DNA from 3 places in the Rheinheimera sp. UJ51 genome. Region 2 is predicted to be linked to each of the others. Evidence: predicted binding sites of a transcription regulator. Region 2 holds the regulator's gene; each other region holds the start of a gene.

The links. The regulator sigma-54, encoded in region 2, starts transcription at its own class of promoters, with help from an activator protein. The targets are predictions, from matches to a motif close to TGGCANGNTNCNTGCTT.
Region 1: a site for sigma-54 is predicted at 4,503-4,519, ahead of glnA (glutamate--ammonia ligase). Genes of this name have one in related genera too.
Region 3: a site for sigma-54 is predicted at 4,137-4,153, ahead of LMJ53_RS12570 (TorF family putative porin). Genes of this name have one in related genera too.

What each region holds. Positions count from the first base shown of each region.
Region 1 is NZ_JAJHOG010000023.1:144-6,783, reverse strand. Features, by position in the region: gene glnG (nitrogen regulation protein NR(I)) at 1-1,255, opposite strand, end outside; gene glnL (nitrogen regulation protein NR(II)) at 1,252-2,313, opposite strand; gene LMJ53_RS16500 (DUF4124 domain-containing protein) at 2,401-2,907, opposite strand; gene glnA (glutamate--ammonia ligase) at 3,039-4,448, opposite strand; gene typA (translational GTPase TypA) at 4,794-6,629, shown strand.
Region 2 is NZ_JAJHOG010000002.1:352,431-359,070, reverse strand. Features, by position in the region: gene kdsC (3-deoxy-manno-octulosonate-8-phosphatase KdsC) at 1-2, shown strand, start outside; gene lptC (LPS export ABC transporter periplasmic protein LptC) at 1-553, shown strand, start outside; gene lptA (lipopolysaccharide transport periplasmic protein LptA) at 543-1,034, shown strand; gene lptB (LPS export ABC transporter ATP-binding protein) at 1,031-1,753, shown strand; gene LMJ53_RS03670 (RNA polymerase factor sigma-54) at 1,802-3,289, shown strand; gene hpf (ribosome hibernation promoting factor) at 3,315-3,602, shown strand; gene ptsN (PTS IIA-like nitrogen regulatory protein PtsN) at 3,612-4,082, shown strand; gene rapZ (RNase adapter RapZ) at 4,079-4,936, shown strand; gene LMJ53_RS03650 (HPr family phosphocarrier protein) at 4,926-5,201, shown strand; gene LMJ53_RS03645 (Na+/H+ antiporter subunit G) at 5,237-5,620, opposite strand; gene LMJ53_RS03640 (K+/H+ antiporter subunit F) at 5,629-5,898, opposite strand; gene LMJ53_RS03635 (Na+/H+ antiporter subunit E) at 5,892-6,428, opposite strand; gene LMJ53_RS03630 (monovalent cation/H+ antiporter subunit D) at 6,425-6,640, opposite strand, start outside.
Region 3 is NZ_JAJHOG010000010.1:10,537-17,176, reverse strand. Features, by position in the region: gene LMJ53_RS12590 (aspartate aminotransferase family protein) at 99-1,316, opposite strand; gene LMJ53_RS12585 (anthranilate synthase component II) at 1,588-2,175, opposite strand; gene trpS (tryptophan--tRNA ligase) at 2,204-3,208, opposite strand; gene rpe (ribulose-phosphate 3-epimerase) at 3,289-3,966, opposite strand; gene LMJ53_RS12570 (TorF family putative porin) at 4,189-4,872, shown strand; gene LMJ53_RS12565 (hypothetical protein) at 4,990-5,229, shown strand; gene LMJ53_RS12560 (DUF2970 domain-containing protein) at 5,239-5,433, shown strand; gene LMJ53_RS12555 (Dam family site-specific DNA-(adenine-N6)-methyltransferase) at 5,430-6,263, opposite strand; gene LMJ53_RS12550 (SPOR domain-containing protein) at 6,264-6,640, opposite strand, start outside.

The DNA of each region.
Region 1 (6,640 bases), on a different contig from region 2:
CTCCTGCGGCTAAGCGTTCCGTCACCCATTGCGCGAGCAAGCTTTGCCAATCACCATGAACTGCGTCGGTAACCGAGTTATAACTGTTTTTGCCGCTTTGAGTTAATTCTGGCGGCATATCGGCCACCACAATATGTTTGCCACTGGCCATCACGGTGAGCCAACGACAGGTGTTTTCTAATTGCCGCACGTTACCCGGCCAATCTAAATCGGTCAGAAATAATTCCGCTTCTTTACTCAGCGTTTTCGCTTCAACATTAAGTTCTGTTGCGGCTTGCTGCAAAAAGTGGCGTGCCAGCTTAGCAATATCCTGGCGGCGCTCTTTTAGGGTAGGTAAATGCACGCGGATCACGTTTAAGCGATGGAATAAATCTTCACGAAACTTCCCTTCTTGGGCCAGCAATTCTAAATTTTGGTGGGTGGCAGCAATAATACGGACATCTACCCCGACAGCCTGATGACCGCCGACCCGATAAAATTGGCCATCGGCTAATACCCGTAATAGACGTGTTTGCACATCAAGCGGCATATCGCCAATTTCATCCAGAAATAAGGTACCGCTATCGGCTTGTTCAAAACGCCCTTTCCGTTGCGTATTGGCCCCGGTAAACGCGCCTTTTTCATGACCAAATAGCTCAGATTCAATCAGATCTTTTGGGATCGCAGCCATATTCAAGGCAATAAAGGGTTTTTCTGAGCGGGGGCTGTGTTTATGTAAGGCGCGCGCAACCAATTCTTTACCGGTACCCGACTGCCCATTAATCAGTACACTGATACTGGAGCGAGCTAAGCGACCAATAGCACGAAACACTTCCTGCATGGCAGGCGCTTCACCAATAATCTCTGGGTTGAGTGCCGGTGGCAGCGGTTGCTGTTTGGCTAATTGATTTTTGCTGTGCTCTAAAGCGCGACTGATCAGAGCGACGGCATCGTTAACATCAAAGGGCTTAGGCAAGTATTCAAAAGCACCTCGTTTAAAGGCGTTGACTGCGCTGTCTAGGTCAGAATGCGCGGTCATAATGATCACGGGTAAATCCGGGCTAAGTTCTTGCAACTTGCTAAGTAACGCCATGCCATCTGTACCGGGCATCCGAATATCCGATACAACGACCGCCGGTTGTTCATACTCTAAGCGTTGCAGCATTAAATCGGCTGAGGCAAAGCTTTCACATTGGATATCGGTGCGGGCTAGGGCTTTTTCTAAGACCCAACGAATAGAATTATCGTCATCAATTATCCAGACAAATTGATTCATACATCATCCTCACAGTCTGAAATAGGTAAATAAATCATAAAACCGGTATGTCCCGGCCAGCTTTCACAGTCAATCCAACCGCGTTGTTGATGGATCAGCGTTTGCGCAATGGATAAGCCTAAGCCGGTGCCCCCTGCTTTGCCGCTGACCATTGGATAAAACAATGTGTCGCGAATGGCCACGGGTATACCCGGGCCGTTATCGATGACTTTAATGCAGGCAACCAGCTTATAACGCTTACCGTGTAAGGTGTGCTGATGCAAGATACGGCTTTGTAGCGTGATTTGGCCGCCATCGACGAGTGCTTGTTGTGCATTTCGTACGATATTTAATAAGGCTTGTTCTAACAATTCAGGATCGAACATAAAATCCGGAATACTGGGATCGTAATCACGTTGAAAATGAATTTGCTGTGGGTTATCCATGTTCGCCAGTTTAAGGACTTGTTCGGCAACCTGGTGCAAATTACTTTGCTGTAAACTTGGGGGCCGATAAGGACCGAGCAAACGGTCGACTAAATTACGAAGACGATCCGCTTGGGCGATAATCAGTTGGGTGTATTCTTTTTGCTCATCATCCAGTGACTCTTCTAGCAACTGCGCAGCACCCCGTAAACCGCCTAAGGGGTTTTTAATTTCATGGGCTAAACCTCGGATCAATTCACGCGCGGCCAGATGCTGATGTTGTTGCAGACTTTCCATACTGATCTTACGTTGATGATCAACTTGGCGCAGCTCCAGCAGCAAATATATCGGCTGTTGCTCAATAATAGTAACTGAGATATCTAATAATAAATGACGACCATCAATTAAGACTGCCTGTACGTCACTGACGCTAAAAGCTTGTTTGCTTTGAATCGCGTTATACAAATGATTGGCTTTTAAATCGATGTGTTGAAATAAACCGGGAAAGAACTGTTGCTTAAGCTTTTTTTCGCCAAGGCCTAAAACGGCACAGCTAGCGGTATTAAAATAACACACGCTGAGCGTTTCATCTAACACCATTACCGCGGTAGTGAGCTGATCAACCAGTGATATCGCAAACGAGTCCTGAGTCATAAACTTACCTATTGCACCAACTTGGTGCTATGGAAGTGAAGCTTAACTCAGAACTACCTGAATTTCACTGACAATGCACTAATTTGGTTAATTTATACGAGTTCTATGCATATAGAAGATGGTAAGAGGACTTGTTGCAATTAGCTTGCCGTTTTGGTCTAGAAGTTCGATTTGTACGTTGTGTTCTCCGCGATCAACATCACGCAACACAAATACTGCACTGTTCTGTGGCTCGCCATGCGGTTTACCATCGAATAATAGCCTGACGCGAAAGCCACGCTGAAAACGGGGACTGATACGGCCAGAGATATAAACTGAGCCGGTGTTGTCGCGAACGGTGGCTTCATTTTCAGGTTGGGTAATTGAGACAGTGTAGGGCTCAGGTGCGGGAGGCTTTTTTTCAGGTAAGCGTGTGTCGGTTGCTTCCATGATATTCGGCCGGCTCTGCAAACTGACTTCTTCTGAGCCGGGTAACGGGCTATCTGAAAAAACCAAAACACCATTGGCATCACGACCGACAAAGATCTTCTTTTCTTGCGCCAAGGTTGAGCTGGCGACGAGTAATAATGTCAGTGATAGCCAAAGTAATTTCATTAATGCTTTATTCCTAAGTTCCGTCTTCCTGACGCTTATTTTAACTTTAGCCTGAAATACTTAAATATTCTACAAAAAAAAGCTCACCGAAGTGAGCTTTTATAGCACAGATAAAGCTTAATTAACTGATATTACACGCTGTAATACAATTCAAATTCAAGCGGGTGCACAGCCATTGCGACTTTGCGGGCTTCTGCACGCTTGATACCAATATAAGCATCAATCATTTCGTCAGACATAACGCCGCCCTTAGTGAAGATCGCGCGGTTTTTGTCTAATTCGTTTAACGCTTCATCTAAAGAGGTAGCCACTTGTGGGATGTTGGCTGCTTCTTCTGCTGGTAAGTCATACAGATCTTTATCCATTGAATCGCCAGGATGGATCTTGTTTTGAATACCGTCTAAACCGGCCATCAATTGTGCAGTGAAGGCTAAGTATGGGTTAGCTGCTGGATCCGGGAAACGACACTCGATACGACGTGCTTTTGCACTAGGTACCAGAGGGATACGGATTGACGCAGAACGGTTACGCGCTGAGTACGCTAACATCACAGGCGCTTCGAAATGTGGCACTAAACGCTTGTAAGAGTTAGTAGACGGGTTAGTGAACGCATTGATGGCTTTAGCGTGCTTAATGATACCGCCGATGTAATAAAGTGCGATTTCAGACAAGCCAGCGTATTTGTCACCTGCGAACAGGTTAACGCCATCTTTCGCTAGAGACTGGTGACAGTGCATACCAGAACCGTTATCACCAACTAATGGCTTAGGCATAAAGGTAACTGTTTTGCCGTACATATGTGCTACGTTGTGAATTACATACTTAAGCTGTTGAACTTCATCTGCTTTTTTAGTCAATGTATTGAAACGCGTTGCGATTTCGTTTTGACCCGCAGTTGCCACTTCGTGGTGATGCGCTTCAACAACTTGGCCCATCTCTTCAAGCACCATACACATAGCACTACGAATATCATGGCCTGAATCTACTGGTGGTAACGGGAAATAACCGCCTTTAACACCCGGACGGTGACCTTTGTTACCTTCTTCATAACTCGTGCCTGAGTTCCATGCGGCTTCAGTAGAGTTCAGTTTGAAGAATGAACCTGACATATCCGTGTGGAAACGCACGTCGTCAAACATAAAGAATTCTGGTTCAGGGCCAAACAACACGGTATCCGCGATACCAGTTGATTTTAAATACTCTTCAGCGCGCTGAGCGATTGAACGTGGGTCACGATCATAACCTTGCATGGTGCTAGGTTCGATAACGTCACAAGTGATGTTTAACGTGGTTTCTTCAAAGAAGGGATCTAATACAGCGCTAGAAGCGTCTGGCATTAAAATCATGTCTGAATCGTTGATGCCTTTCCAACCAGTAATAGAAGAGCCGTCAAACATTTTACCGTCTTCAAATGTCTCTTCAGAAATTTGGCTAACCGGTACACTGACGTGTTGCTCTTTACCTTTGGTATCGGTAAAGCGCAGATCGATAAACTTTACATCGTTTTCTTTGATAAGTTTCAGAACGTTTTCTACAGACATGCAGTCCTCCAAGTGAACCAATTTGAGCAGTTGTATTGTATGTTGCCCTGTTAAATGCCAGATATATGCCAACATACTAAGTTTATGTATCTATTAACTATTTAAAAAAATCAGCACAGCCAAATGATAACTTTGCACCAAGGTGGTGCTTTGTTGCATCAAGTTGGTGCTTCGCGGGCTGGCTTTCAGTGTAGCGGAAAATTAACCGCCTGAAAAAAAATCAGTAAAAGCGCGCATGGAATTTTTCTTTCAGACAAATAAAGAGTAGAATATGCGCCCTTAAGTTTAAAATGCGTTTGCCTGGTGGTCATTATGGTCATCTAGTGCCACAGAGGATACATATTCATGAGCGTTACCGCTTCATATTTAGATAAATTACGTAACATCGCTATTATTGCCCACGTCGACCACGGTAAAACAACCATGGTTGATAAGCTGTTGCAACAATCCGGAACCTTCGATGCCCGTGCTAAGTTACAAGAACGGATGATGGATTCAAACGCGCAGGAGTCAGAGCGGGGTATTACTATCCTGGCTAAAAACACTTCTGTACGTTGGAACGGTTACCATATCAATATTCTGGATACACCAGGACACGCTGATTTCGGTGGTGAAGTAGAACGTGTTTTATCAATGGCTGACTCGGTATTGTTGTTAGTTGATGCGGTTGAAGGCCCCATGCCACAAACGCGTTTCGTAACACAAAAAGCCTTTGCTCATGGTTTAAAGCCAATCGTTGTTATTAATAAAGTTGATAAGCCAGGTGCTCGTGTAGATTGGGTTATCGACCAAGTTTTCGATTTATTCGATAACTTAGGCGCCTCTGATGACCAATTAGACTTCCCAATTGTTTATGCGTCAGGCCTGAATGGCTGGGCTTCATTAGAAGCCGACGTGAAAAAAGACGACATCACAGATTTATTTGAAGCTATCGTTAAGTACGTTGCCCCTCCAGCCGTTGAATTAAATGGCGAAACCCAATTACAGGTTTCTCAGTTAGATTACTCTAGCTACTTAGGCATTATCGGTATCGGCCGTATCAAGCGTGGTTCATTAAAACCGAACCAGCAAGTGACGATCGTTGGTGCTGACGGGACCAAGCGTAACGGCAAAGTAGGCCAAGTATTCGGTTACTTGGGTTTAGAGCGTATCGAAACACAAGAAGCGCAGGCAGGTGATATTGTTGCCTTTACTGGCTTAGGCGAATTAAAAATTTCTGACACCATTTGTAGCACCACTAAGGTTGAACCTTTACCGGCGTTACAAGTTGATGAGCCCACCGTTACCATGACTTTCCAAGTCAACACTTCACCTTTCGCCGGTAAAGAAGGTAAGTTTGTTACTTCACGTCAGATTTTAGAGCGTTTACAAAACGAACTGAAACACAACGTCGCTTTACGCGTTGAAGAAACCGAAGACGGTGACAAATTCAAAGTGTCAGGCCGTGGTGAATTACACTTAGGTGTGTTAATTGAAAACATGCGTCGTGAAGGTTTTGAGTTAGCGGTGTCTCGGCCAGAAGTGATTATGAAAACCATAGACGGCGTGAAAATGGAGCCGATGGAAAACGTGACCATTGACTGTGAAGAACAGCATCAAGGTACCATCATGGAAAAGATGGGCGAACGTAAAGCCGAAATGACCAACATGCAACCCGATGGTAAAGGTCGTAACCGTATGGACTTCCTGATGCCAAGCCGTGGTTTAATCGGTTTCCGTACGGAATTTATGACGATTACTTCTGGTACCGGTTTGATGTACCACAGCTTTGACCATTATGGCCCGCATAAAGGCGGTTCTATCGGTCAACGTATGAACGGCGTGATGATCTCCAATGCGATGGGTAAAGCCGCTGGTTATGCGATTTTCTCTTTGCAAGAGCGCGGCCGTATGTTTATCGGTCATGCTGAAGAAGTGTATGAAGGTCAGGTTATCGGTATTCATAGCCGTAGCAACGATCTGACTGTTAACTGTTTAAAAGGCAAGCAGTTAACTAACGTACGTGCTTCAGGTACTGACGAAGCGATCAACTTAGTACCACCTATTCGTTATGCTTTAGAGCAAGCGTTAGAGTTTATTGACGACGATGAATTAGTTGAAGTGACGCCAAAGTCTATCCGGATCCGTAAGCGTCATTTAACGGAAAACGATCGTAAGCGTGCAAATCGTAAAGCCGATTAATCGGTAGAGCC
Region 2 (6,640 bases):
GAGAAAGTTTTTTGTGCTCATCGTCATGTTACTCGTGATAGTCGCGGGCTACCTGTGGTTGAATCCCAACGTTGAGCAAGTGGATCTGCAAGTGGATCGAGAATTTCAACCGGATTACATTGCTGAAAATGTTACCTTGCGCATCTACGACAATGAGGGCTATATTGCCGATCATGTGCAGGCACTGAAATTAGAGCATTTTGAACAGCTCGGCTTTACGCAGTTTGATCAACCGCGCTATACCCTGTTTAATAAAGCGCATCAGCCTGCTTGGGAAATCAGTAGCTTACAAGGCGTCTGGTTTCCTGAAGATAAGATTATTTTGGAAAACCAAGTGGTTTTGCAAAACAAACAAACCCTAGGTTTAGTAGAGCGGGTTGAAACGGCCTCATTACAACTGATGTTGCCTGAAAAAAGTATTCATACGCATGAAATCGTTCAGATCACCGGCGCCGGTTTTTTCATTAAAGGGCAAGGTATGCATGTCGATTTAACAAAAGAAACCATGCAATTGCAAAAGCATTTAGAGACGGTATATTTCAATGAAAATTAATAGCTTAATGATTGTTCTGGCCTTTTTTTCTGCCGTCAGTTTGGCCGCCGAACCGGATCATAAACAGCCTATTTCGGTCGATGCAGATAAAACCTTAGCCTCATTAATTGACAGCATTGCCAGTTATGCCGATAACGTTGTAGTACGTCAGGGATCCATGTTGATCAAAGCGGATAAACTTGAAGTCGACGCCAGTGCCGGTAAAGGTAAAGAGGTGTTTATTACAACAGGCTCACCGGCGACCTATTCACAAACTTTGCAAGGTGATCGTCCTGTAACCGCTCAAGCGAATGAGATCCGATTTGACCGTGCCAGCCGCATTTTAACCTTATCGGGTAATGCCGAAGTAATGCAAAGCGGTAGCTTAGTGCGCGGTGCCGTGATCCGTTACAACATTGAATTACAACAATTAAGTGCTGAAGGTGAGCAAAATCGTCGCGTTACCACGATTTTCACCCCAGAAAACAAGGACACTCCATGAAGTTAGTGGTCTCGCACCTCGCCAAAAGCTATAAAAGCCGGCAGGTAGTGAAAGATGTCAGCTTAGAAGTTAATGCAGGGCAAATTGTCGGTTTATTGGGCCCTAACGGTGCAGGTAAAACAACAACCTTTTACATGATTGTTGGCTTAGTTCCCTCGGATAAAGGCACCATTACCCTCAACGAGCAAGATATTACTTTTGCTCCTATCCACCAACGTGCCCGCGCCGGCATTGGTTATTTACCGCAAGAAAGCTCGATTTTTCGTAAATTGACCGTGCATGAAAACTTATTGGCCATTTTGCAAACCCGCAAAGATTTAAGCACGCAACGCCGCGCTGAAATTGCCGATGATTTATTAGAAGAATTTCATATCGGTCATATCCGCAACAGTTTAGGGATGGCGTTATCTGGTGGCGAGCGTCGTCGGGTTGAGATCGCACGGGCGTTAGCCGCTGATCCCGCTTTTATTTTATTAGACGAACCGTTCGCTGGGGTTGACCCAATTTCAGTACTTGATATCAAAAAAATCATTCAACACCTCGCCCAACGTGGCATTGGTGTTCTCATTACTGACCATAATGTACGTGAAACGTTAGATGTTTGTGAAATCGCTTATATTGTCAGTCATGGCGAACTGATTGCAGCGGGCTCTCCGCAAGATGTTCTCGCAAATCAGCAGGTGCGTGATGTATACCTAGGTGAGCAATTCAGGCTATAGTAAAGAAGATAGAACGCAACTGCGCATTCAGGAGAGAATTACAGGTACATGAAGCCCTCTTTGCAACTCCGCCTAGGACAACAGCTTACCATGACGCCACAACTGCAACAGGCGATACGCCTATTACAGTTGTCTACCATTGAGCTACAGCAAGAAATACAGGAAGCGTTAGACGCGAACCCGTTACTCGAAGGCGACGATGATTTCGAACGTCAGCCAGATGAGGTTGATCACAGCCTTGGCAATATCAATCGCGATACCCTTGACGATCCACGCAACAAAAACTCAGAGCAAAAAGACGTAGCCGATCGCGATACCAGCGATGATCTGAATCAACAAAACATTCAAGAAGATTTACCGCTAGATAATAACTGGGATGACTTAGTCAGTGCCGCTCCAGTTAGCAGTGGCAACATGCCTGATGACGATATGGTGTATCAGGGTGAAACCAGCGATACCCTGCAAGATTATTTACGTTGGCAAATGCAACTCACGCCCTTTTCTGAAATCGACCGGGCTATTGCTGAAATCATTATTGAAGCCATCGATGACAATGGTTTTTTAAGTATCAGCTGCGAAGAAATACTCGACTCACTGCAATCTAACGAAGTCGAGGCCGACGAAGTTGAAGCCGTGATTAAACGCATTCAATTATTTGATCCGGTCGGGGTCGGTGCTCGTTCGGTGCAAGAGTGTTTACTGGTGCAATTACGACAGTTTGAGCCAACGACACCCTATTTAAATGATGCAAAACAAATTATTAGCAACTATACCGAATTTTTAGCGAATAGAGACTTTCGTTCTTTGATGCGCGTGACTAAACTCAAAGAAGAAGAGTTAAAGGAAGTCATGCAGTTGATCCACAGTTTAAATCCACGGCCGGGTGCGGATGTGATTAAACAAGAGCAACAGTATGTTATTCCTGATGTCACGGTGACAAAAGTAAAAGGTCGCTGGCAAGTCGAATTAAACGCTGATGCTATGCCCAAAATACGGATCAATCAGCAATATGCGGCGATGAGCAAAACCGCTAAAAACACCGCTGATACGCAATTTATTCGCTCGCACTTGCAAGAAGCTAAATGGTTTTTAAAGAGCTTAGAAAGCCGAAACGATACTTTGCTTAAAGTAGCCAATTGCATTGTGCAGCAACAACAAGCCTTTTTTGAGCATGGTGAAGAAGCCATGAAACCAATGGTGTTGAATGATGTTGCAGAAATGGTCGGTATGCATGAGTCGACGATCTCACGCGTCACCACCCATAAATATATGCATACACCGCGTGGAATTTTTGAACTTAAATTCTTTTTCTCCAGTCATGTTAGTACAGAGAGTGGTGGTGAATGTTCTTCCACTGCCATTCGCGCCTTTATTAAAAAATTGGTGGCGGCAGAAAATCCGGCAAAACCGCTCAGTGACAGTAAAATGGCGGAGATTTTGTTAGAACAAGGGATAAACGTGGCTAGGCGAACTATCGCTAAATACCGCGAATCGTTGTTTATTCCGCCGTCAAATCAACGAAAGACCCTGCTGTAAGTGTCTTAACTAAAAGGAAGAGTCTATGCAAATCAATTTAACAGGCCGTCACGTCGAAATTACCGAAGCCTTAAAAGATTATGTCGAGAATAAATTTGCTAAGCTAGAGCGTCATTTCGAGAACATTAATAATGTACATGTCATCTTAAACGTGGAAAAATTACAACAGATTGCCGAAGCTAAAATCCATCTCACCGGTGGTGAAGTGTTTGCGGTGTCTGAGAACGAAAACATGTATGCTGCGATTGACCAGTTAATAGACAAACTCGATCGGCAGGTCATTAAACACAAAGAAAAACTGTCACGACACTAAGACATTATTATGAATTTAAACGCGATGTTAGCGGAGAACTGCACGAAAAGTGCAGTTCTATTTAACAGTAAAAAACGTATCCTCGAATATATCGCCGAACTGGCTCACCAGCAGCTTCCCGAACTATCCGAATACACGATTCTTGAAGCCTTAATGACCCGTGAAAAACTCGGTTCAACCGGCATCGGTGGCGGCATCGCCATTCCTCACGGCAAACTTGACTGCGTAACCCAACCGATATTGGTGTTTGTGGTCAGTAAAGACCCTATCGCGTTTGATGCGATAGATAATCAAGCTGTCGATATTTTTTGCGCTATTTTAATACCCACGGAGCAATGCCAAACGCACCTAAGTACGTTATCCGGTATTGCCAAACTGTTAAGTCAGAAAGATTTAACCAAAAAAATCCGCCATGTCGAGTCAGATGAACAACTGTATCAGCTACTCCTCGACTATAGCCAAAAAACAGGTGAGTCATGAAACTACTCGTCGTCAGTGGCCGCTCAGGCTCTGGCAAATCGGTTGCTCTGAGAGTCATGGAAGATCTCGGCTATTACTGCGTCGACAATCTCCCGGTTAATCTATTACCGACTCTGGCAACTGCAGTAATGGGCCAATATGAACGCGTTGCCGTGAGTATTGATGTGCGTAACTTACCGGGCGATCCCGATGAGTTATCAGACATTTTGTCATATCTGCCGCGCAAGCTGGAACTGACGATTTTATATTTGGATGCGGATCACACCACGCTAATTAAGCGCTTTAGCGAAACGCGTCGCTTGCATCCGCTATCCCATCAAGCGATGTCGCTCGATGAAGCCATTTCGCGTGAACAACAGTTATTAGATCCTATCTCTAGCCGCGCCGATTTATATATCGATACCACTGAACTGAATGTGCATCAGTTGGCCGAGCAATTACGTGAGCGGATCTTAGGCCAAAAGACCGGCCGTTTAGTGATACTTTTTGAATCCTTTGGTTTTAAATATGGTATTCCAAAGGATGCCGACTTTGTGTTCGATGCGCGGTTTTTACCCAACCCACATTGGGAGCCGGATCTGAAACCGCTCACTGGTATAGATCAGCCTGTTAAAGATTACCTCGCTTCACAAGACGTGGTGGCAAAATACACGTGGCAGATCAATACCTTTATCGCCAGCTGGTTACCTCATCTCGAGCGTAACAATCGCAGCTACTTAACGATAGCGATTGGTTGCACTGGTGGCCAGCATCGTTCTGTGTATATCGCACAAAGCCTAGCCGAAACCTTCCGCAGCCAACGCGAAGATGTACAAATTCGCCATCGGGAATTAGTCAGACATCATGGCCGATAAGTTAGCTGCAACAGTCACGATTATTAATGCTCTGGGCCTACACGCACGTGCCGCCACCAAGCTAGTGCAGTTAAGCCAGCAATTTGATGCCAAAGTAGAATTAGTGCAAGAAGATGGTAAAACAGCAGATGCCGCTAGCGTACTGGCCTTGTTGATGATGGCCAGTAGTAAAGGTAAAACCTTGACAGTGACCACCGAAGGCCCTGACGCTGCTGAGGCATTAGAGGCGATCACTTTATTAATTAATACCGGTTTTGGCGAATAGCGTAAAGCCTGTGCTTTACGCTATTGTTAGGTTGTTTAGGGTAAATTCGATTTAATATGCGAACGGCTGCTGTTTTGTAACTGTCCTCGCTTCAATTCTTGCTCACCTGTAGTCCGCGCAATCGCCTCAGTGCGATGATGTAGCGCGGCTTTAATAAGCATATGTGCACTGATTGGCGCGGTGATCAATAAGAAAATAGTAATCAACAATTCATGCACGCTGATCTCACCGGGTGTCGCACTAAAAAATAACATCGAACCTAACAAAATACCGCCCATGCCCAAGGTGGTTGCCTTTGTTGGCCCATGTAAGCGCATAAAAAAATCGGGCATCCGCGTTAAACCAATCGAGCCAATTAACACAAAGCTGCCACCGAGTAATAAAAAGAAGGCAATTGCCCATTCTATCCAATTTTGCATACTGTCTCCTATTCGATGATATCGCCACGTAATAAAAACTTACACACGGCCACCGTACTGACAAAACCTAACATGGCAATTAATAACGCGGCTTCAAAATACAATGAGGTGCCCATCAGCAAGCCATATAAGATGATCAGGGCGATGCTATTAATGTACATGGTATCGAGCGCTAGGATGCGATCTGGCAAGCTTGGGCCACGTACTAAACGCCATAGGTTAAGTATCAAAGCCAAACTGATCATACCAAAGACTAAAAAGATAACATTCTCTAACATTGAAAGATCTCCTTTAGCGGGGCTTCATAGCGCGATTTGATCGAAGCAATCAGCTCTGCTTCGTCTTCTAAATTCAGCACATGAATTAACAACCAACGCTGTTTTACTTCTTCACCTTCTGCCAGCATTTCTTTAGTCGGGTAAATGTCCGCGCTTACCGTGCCAGGGGTCATCGACACGGTACTGGCTAAAATGGTGATAGGCAGTTCATGCTGTAAATCCAGCGGCACCCGCACAAAAGCGGGTTTTAACCGTTTAGTCGGCCCTAAGATTAATACCGCGACCTGCGCATTTGCGGTAACAATATCCATCAAAACCATAAGAATATAACGTAGCGCCAAAATGGGGCGTTCAATCAACGGCTGAGGATCTCGGAACTTAGCACTGATCCAAGGGATTAATAACGCCAACACGAAACCAAAAAACAGATGCACTGGCGCGACACTTTGATTGAGTAGTAACCATACTAAAAACAACAAGACGCTGCGATAGGGTGTTGGCAACCAGCTGTAACGAGGTTGTAATCTCATTGAGCACCTCCAGACACGCTAGATTCAAGTAAAATCGTGGAAATCGTTTGTGACACATCTTCAAGCTGCACCGCTGCCGCCACACTTAACTCGGTTAAAGGCCCGGCAAACACCACCAGCATTGGGCTAGCTAACAGCAACAATGACACGGCAAAAACCTGTAGCGGTAAGGCTTTATCCCCGCCCGACTCTGAACCGGTAACGCGCCAAAA
Region 3 (6,640 bases), on a different contig from region 2:
ATACAGGCCGCGGTCGCAACTCAGGGCTAAAAGCCCCGAGTTTGACTGAGCATGCAGTTGAATTAACGCTTATCGACAAGCAAAAACGCGTAAACCGCTTAGCCTTTGACAACTTGAGCCACGGCAGCCGCAAAACGCTTCATACCTTCACGAATTTCAGCTTCGGTAATGACCAGAGAGGGTGCAAAGCGCACAACATCGGTGCCAGCAACTAAAGCAAATAAACCATGCTCAGCTGCTGCTAAGAAAAACTCACGTGACCGGCCTTTGTATTGCTCGTTTAATACCGCACCTAACAACATGCCTTTACCACGCACTTCGGCAAACACCTTGTGCTCGGCATTGATCGTGGCTAAACACTCACGGAAAATGGCTTCGTTTTTCAATACCCCTTCTAATACTTCAGGGGTATTGATGGTGTCGATTGCGGCTTCAGCAACGGCGCAAGCTAAGGGGTTACCGCCATAAGTACTACCATGGGTACCCACTTTTAAATGTTGTGCAATCGCCGTGGTGGTTAACATAGCGCCCACTGGGAAACCGCCACCAAGCGATTTTGCCGTGGTTAATATATCGGGCGTGACACCGTAGTTCATGTACGCATATAACTGGCCTGTACGACCAACGCCTGTTTGTACTTCATCAAAAACTAATAAGGCATTGTGCTGATCACACAGCTCACGTAACCCTTTTAAAAACGCTGCATCGCCGGGAATAATGCCGCCTTCACCTTGAATGGGCTCAACAACGATGGCGCAGGTTTTATCCGAGATCAGCGCTTTCACGCTGTCTAAGTTATTAAATTCAGCATGCACAATGGCACCGGGTTTTGGACCAAAACCGTCAGAGTAGGACGCCTGGCCGCCGACCGTGACGGTGAAGAATGTCCGGCCATGGAAACTCTTTCCAAACGAGATAATTTCTTGCTTGCTCTCGTCAAAATTGTCTAAAGCCCAACGACGCACTAATTTAAAGGCCGCTTCGTTAGCTTCAGCACCCGAGTTACAAAAATACACTTTTTCGGCGAAGGTCGCGTCGACTAACTTTTTCGCTAAACGCAGCGCGGGCTCGTTAGTGAGTACATTACTTAAATGCCACAGTTTTTCAGCCTGCGTTTTTAACGCATTGACTAACGCCGGATGACAATGACCTAAGCTACTGACCGCAATACCACCTGCAAAGTCGATATATTCCCGACCTTCTTGATCCCAAACGCGAGCGCCTTGCCCTTTTACCGGTATCAATTTTGCCGGAGCATAATTGGGTACCATTACGTCATCGAACAAAGCTCGGGTTACTTGGATCTCTGCGGTCATATTCGTGTTCCTCTTTTGCTTATTTGTAGGGAATAGCTTGCACGTATGGGTGTCAGTATTGACATCGTGATAGCGCCATTATTACAGATTAAACTGACGTTGTCTTGCATCTACATCTGTAGCAACACCTGAAAAAACAAGGGATACAGATAGATTTGCAGTGGAAATGAATATTCAAGCGCTTCTTAAGAATATTCAATGAAAGCGAAATGCTCGGCGAGATGCAGCAGCCTTTGCCTTAGCGGTAAACCGCGTTATTTTTATGAAAAGCTTAAATAGTCACTGCTAAAAAATTTGCAAGCATACGTTGTCCCTGCTCACTGAGAATCGCTTCCGGATGAAATTGCACACTATGAAGTGCTAAAGCCGGGTCGAACAGGCCCATAATTTCAGGCGGCTCGTTTTCATTAAGCGGGATAGTTGTGGCACTGACTTGCAGATTTGCCGGTAAGCTTGCGGCCTCTACCAACAACGAATGATAACGCGTCACACTCAGTGGTGAGGGTAACTGCTGAAACACCGACTGGTGCTGATGTTGAATAATCGAGTTTTTACCGTGCATCACGCGGGGCGCCCGCACCACTTTAGCCCCAAATACTTGTGCTATCGCTTGATGTCCTAAGCAAACCCCCAAAATGGGGATCTGACCGGCAAAAGCCTCAATAGCGGCTAAACTGATGCCCGCTTGACTAGGATTACCCGGCCCCGGTGAAATCACCAGATAACGCGGAGCCATGCTGCGGATCTGTTCGACATTGATGTCATCATTGCGGCGCACCACAACTTGCTGCCCTAAGGCAGCAAAATATTGCACCAGATTCCAAGTAAAAGAATCATAGTTGTCGATCATCAGCAGCATAGGGGATTAACTCCAGACCCAAACCAACTTAAGGCGTGACAAAACCAACAGCGGCATTCACCTGCTCTAACGTTTTGCAAGCATGCTCACGAGCACTGGCAGCACCAGCTCGCATGACTTGCTGCATATAGGTTTGATCCGCTCTGATTTCTTTAAAGCGCTGCTGTACCGGTTCTAATAAACCAATCACGGCATCGGCCACATCTGTTTTTAAATGGCCGTACATCTTACCTTCGTATTCATTGGTTAAGGTTGTTACCGTTTTACCAGTTACACCACTGAGAATATTCAATAAGTTTGCTACACCAGGTTTATTTTCTTGATCAAAGTAAACGCGTGGTGGATCTTCAGAGTCCGTCATCGCTTTTTTAAACTTTTTACTGATCACTTTGGGATCTTCTAATAAGCCAACGAAATTCCAAGGGTTTTCATCTGACTTTGACATCTTCTTTTGCGGCTCTTGTAGGCTCATAACCCGCGCGGCTACCGCTGGGATAAAGGGCTCAGGCACCGTAAAAATATCACCATGCAACGCATTAAAGCGGCTGGCAACATCACGAGCTAATTCTAAATGTTGCTTTTGATCTTGACCTACAGGTACTTGATTCGCTTGATACAGCAGAATATCGGCCGCCATTAACACCGGGTAAGTAAACAAACCGGCATTAACGTTATTGTTATGCCGCTCTGATTTATCTTTAAACTGTGTCATACGGCTTAATTCGCCAAACTGGGTATAACAATTTAATACCCAGGCTAATTGGCTATGTTCAGGCACATGTGACTGCATAAAGACCGCAGAACGAGCCGGATCGATCCCACAGGCTAAGTACAGTGCCAAACTATCCAAGGAAGCACTTCGCAGCGCCGTAGGATCTTGACGCACCGTAATGGCATGCAAATCGACAATACAATACAAGCAATTGTAATCATTTTGCATTTCATCCCATTGACGCAATGCCCCAAGGTAATTACCAATCGTCAATTGTCCTGAAGGTTGTGCGCCACTAAGCACTATCGGTTTACGACTCATTCTTTGCAGTATCCTGTTTTAAAACCATGTAAGCGCGTTATTATACGCTGTTGTCGGCTAAGCTCGCAGCAAAAAAGCCATTAACAGCAGACTTTTGCTAATTCAGCTCGCATCGCTTGTATCGTTGCCGCGTAATCGGGCGTGTTAAAAATAGCCGAGCCAGCGACAAACATATCAGCACCCGCACGAGCAATGTCAGCGATATTATCTAAATTAACGCCACCATCAACCTCTAAACGGATTGGCCGACCACTTTGCGTAATACGTTGCCGTGCTTCTTGTAACTTATCGAGCGTAGCAGGAATAAACTTCTGGCCACCAAAACCGGGATTCACCGACATCAATAACACCACATCAATTTTATCCATGACGTAATCCAGATAACTAAGCGGTGTCGCCGGATTAAACACCAAGCCGGCTTGGCAACCGTGTTCTTTGATCAGCTGTAAAGTACGGTCGATATGCCGAGAGGCTTCCGGATGAAAAGTAATAATACTGGCGCCGGCTTTAGCAAACTGCGGCACCATGCTATCGACGGGCTCAACCATCAAATGCACATCGATGGGGGCCGTTACACCGTAATCTCGTAACGCTTGGCAGACCATCGGCCCCATGGTGAGATTGGGGACATAATGGTTATCCATCACATCAAAGTGCACCACATCCGCTCCAGCAGAGAGCACCTTGGCTACATCGTCACCTAGGCGAGCAAAGTCAGCAGACAGAATAGACGGCGCGATTAAAAATGGTTGCATCAGTGTTCTCCTTGGAAAAACACCGACTTTACTGAATTATTCAACAGAATGCATCAACGGCTTAAGCCGTGCTGCACAAAATACAAGCATAGCTGCACCAAGATGTCGCAAAGCTTAGTAAGCTAAATCGCTTAAAAAAACTAAACTGCTGTTTATTAATGAGAATTCCCACATGGCATATATCTTGGAAACAATTAAATGAATCCAATATGAGGGGAAACAACAATGACATTATTAAAAAAACTATCTGTAGCAACTTATAGCACCTTATTTGTAGCCATGAGCGCGGCCAGCATGCAGAGCCACGCGGTAGAAGTGAGTGGCGATGTCACCTTTGTTTCTGACTATGCCTTCCGTGGTATTTCACAAACGGACGAAGCGGCAGCCTTACAAGGTGGTTTAACTTTAAGTGATGAGTCAGGCATCTATTTATCAGTATGGGGCTCAAGCGTTGATTTCGGTGGTACTGGCACTTTAGAGCTAGACGTTATGTTAGGTTGGAGCGGTGATATTGCTGAAGGTTGGTCGGCCGACGTGGGTATTATGCGTTATGGCTACCCAAACACCGAGTTCGAAGGCTCTAACTTCTGGGAATTATACGGCTCTGTGGCTTACAAAGACTTCAGCTTAGGTTTGGCTTACAGCGATGATTACTACGGCAACAGTGGTAATTACTACTATGTCTATGCCGGTTACAGCTTAGCATTAACCGATAATCTGGCTGTTGATTTTCATGTTGGTCAAAACGAATATTCAGACGATAGCTCATTAAGCTACCTAGACTACGGTGTCACGGTCAGTACTGAGGTATTGGGTCTTGGTTTATCATTAGCCTATATCGATACCGATATTAAAGATTGTTACCTGTGTGATAGCCGTGTGATTTTTGGCGTATCAAAAAGCTTCTAATTTCCGTTTCCATCGCTAGCCTACGCCACCGATACAGTGCTTAATAAATAATCAGCTTGTATCTGGTGGTGTAATCTACTAATATAAGGAAGTTATGCGTCGTTAACAGGATTTAACATGAAACTAACTAAAACCAGCAAATCAATGCTTGCCATCAGTGGCGTGTTGTTTGCTTTTGCGCTTTGGCAAATAGATAGTTTGTCGCAATGCTCTGCTGACAACCTTGCTGGCTGTAAAGAAACTCAACGTAATTGGGTGAGTTGGTTGTCTGGCGATAGTCGCTCTGTACAGTTCCATTTTGTTGATTTTCTAGAGCTTTTAAGCCGTATGTCTCCTAGCAACAATAACCCTTCTTAGTTTCTTAGTATGAGCCACACCAAAGCAAGTACATGGCAAATTATCAAAGCCGTGCTGGGCGCTTTTATTGGCGTACAGTCTGAAAAACAACGCTTACAAGATTTTCAAAGCGACAGCGCCGTACCTTACATTGTCACAGGCATTCTGATGGCAGCGCTATTTGTGGGTGTCTTATTATTGATCGTTAGCTTCGTCGTCCCTTAACTGCTTTTTTGCTCGGCCAGATATAACGCAAATAATTCTGCAACCTTACCCCGGGCACTGCCCTTTTGACTGATCGAACGACTAACGTTTATGGTGTGCAGCTCTGCTTGCTGATAAATCTTGCGCGTCCAAGTCGTATCATGATTACTGATCAACACGCTATGCCCATTGGCCTGCGCTTGCTCGGCTAAAATCGCTAACTGCGCCTGATCATCCAAAGTAAAGCCTTGCCGCGCATAGCTGGTGAAACTGGCCGTTTTACTTAAAGGGACATAAGGAGGATCGCAATACACGGAGGCGCCAGCAGTTAACTGCTGAAAGACATCTTGATAGCTGCTGCAGGTAAACTCGGCGAGTTGTGCTTTTTCCGCAAAGAAATACAGCTCAGCCTCTGGGAAATAAGGCTTTTTATAACTACCAAAAGGCACGTTGAATTTGCCAGACAGGTTGTAACGACATAAACCGTTGTAACCATGGCGATTCAAATACAAAAATAACAAAGCACGTTGATAGGTATCTTGTTGCTCATTAAACTGCTGCCGAAAGCGGATATAGCTCGTGCGCTCGTTGGCACTGGGCACAAAAAGTTGACGGGCGTCTGCAATATAACGCTCCGGCTGCTGCTGAACAATCTTATATAATTCAATCAGATCAGCATTAATATCGTTTAGCTTGTAAGACGGATAATGCGTGTTCAAAAAAACGGAGCCCGCACCGACAAAAGGCTCAACCAAACAATCAGCTGCGGGCAAATGCCGCTGCAATTGCTCGACTAAATTATATTTACCACCCGCCCACTTTAAAAAGGCACGACTTCTTTTCTGTACCACTTAATTATCCTGACTACTTTGGGCCAGATGCAATCGTTGCCAAGCTTTGATCTCTTGCTGGACAGCACCCACACTTTTAATAAAAGGCCCAGCTGAGCTCAGCGCGCTGGGTAATTGTTGCACATACTGTTTAGCGGCGGTATTGCTGGCGAAACTTTGGCTGACGATGACCCATTGACCTCGGCCTTGCCAACTGCGTTGATACACTTGTATCGATAATTTTGGATAGTTACGCTTAAATCGGCTTAACGCGTTTTCACTCGATAATACCGCGATTTGCACAACAAAGTGTTGAGCAGGCGTGGCAAGTAATGCGCCGTGCTGATGCACCTTCGGCGAGTCTTGTTCGCGTTTCACTTCGGGCTCAGGGGTAAGCA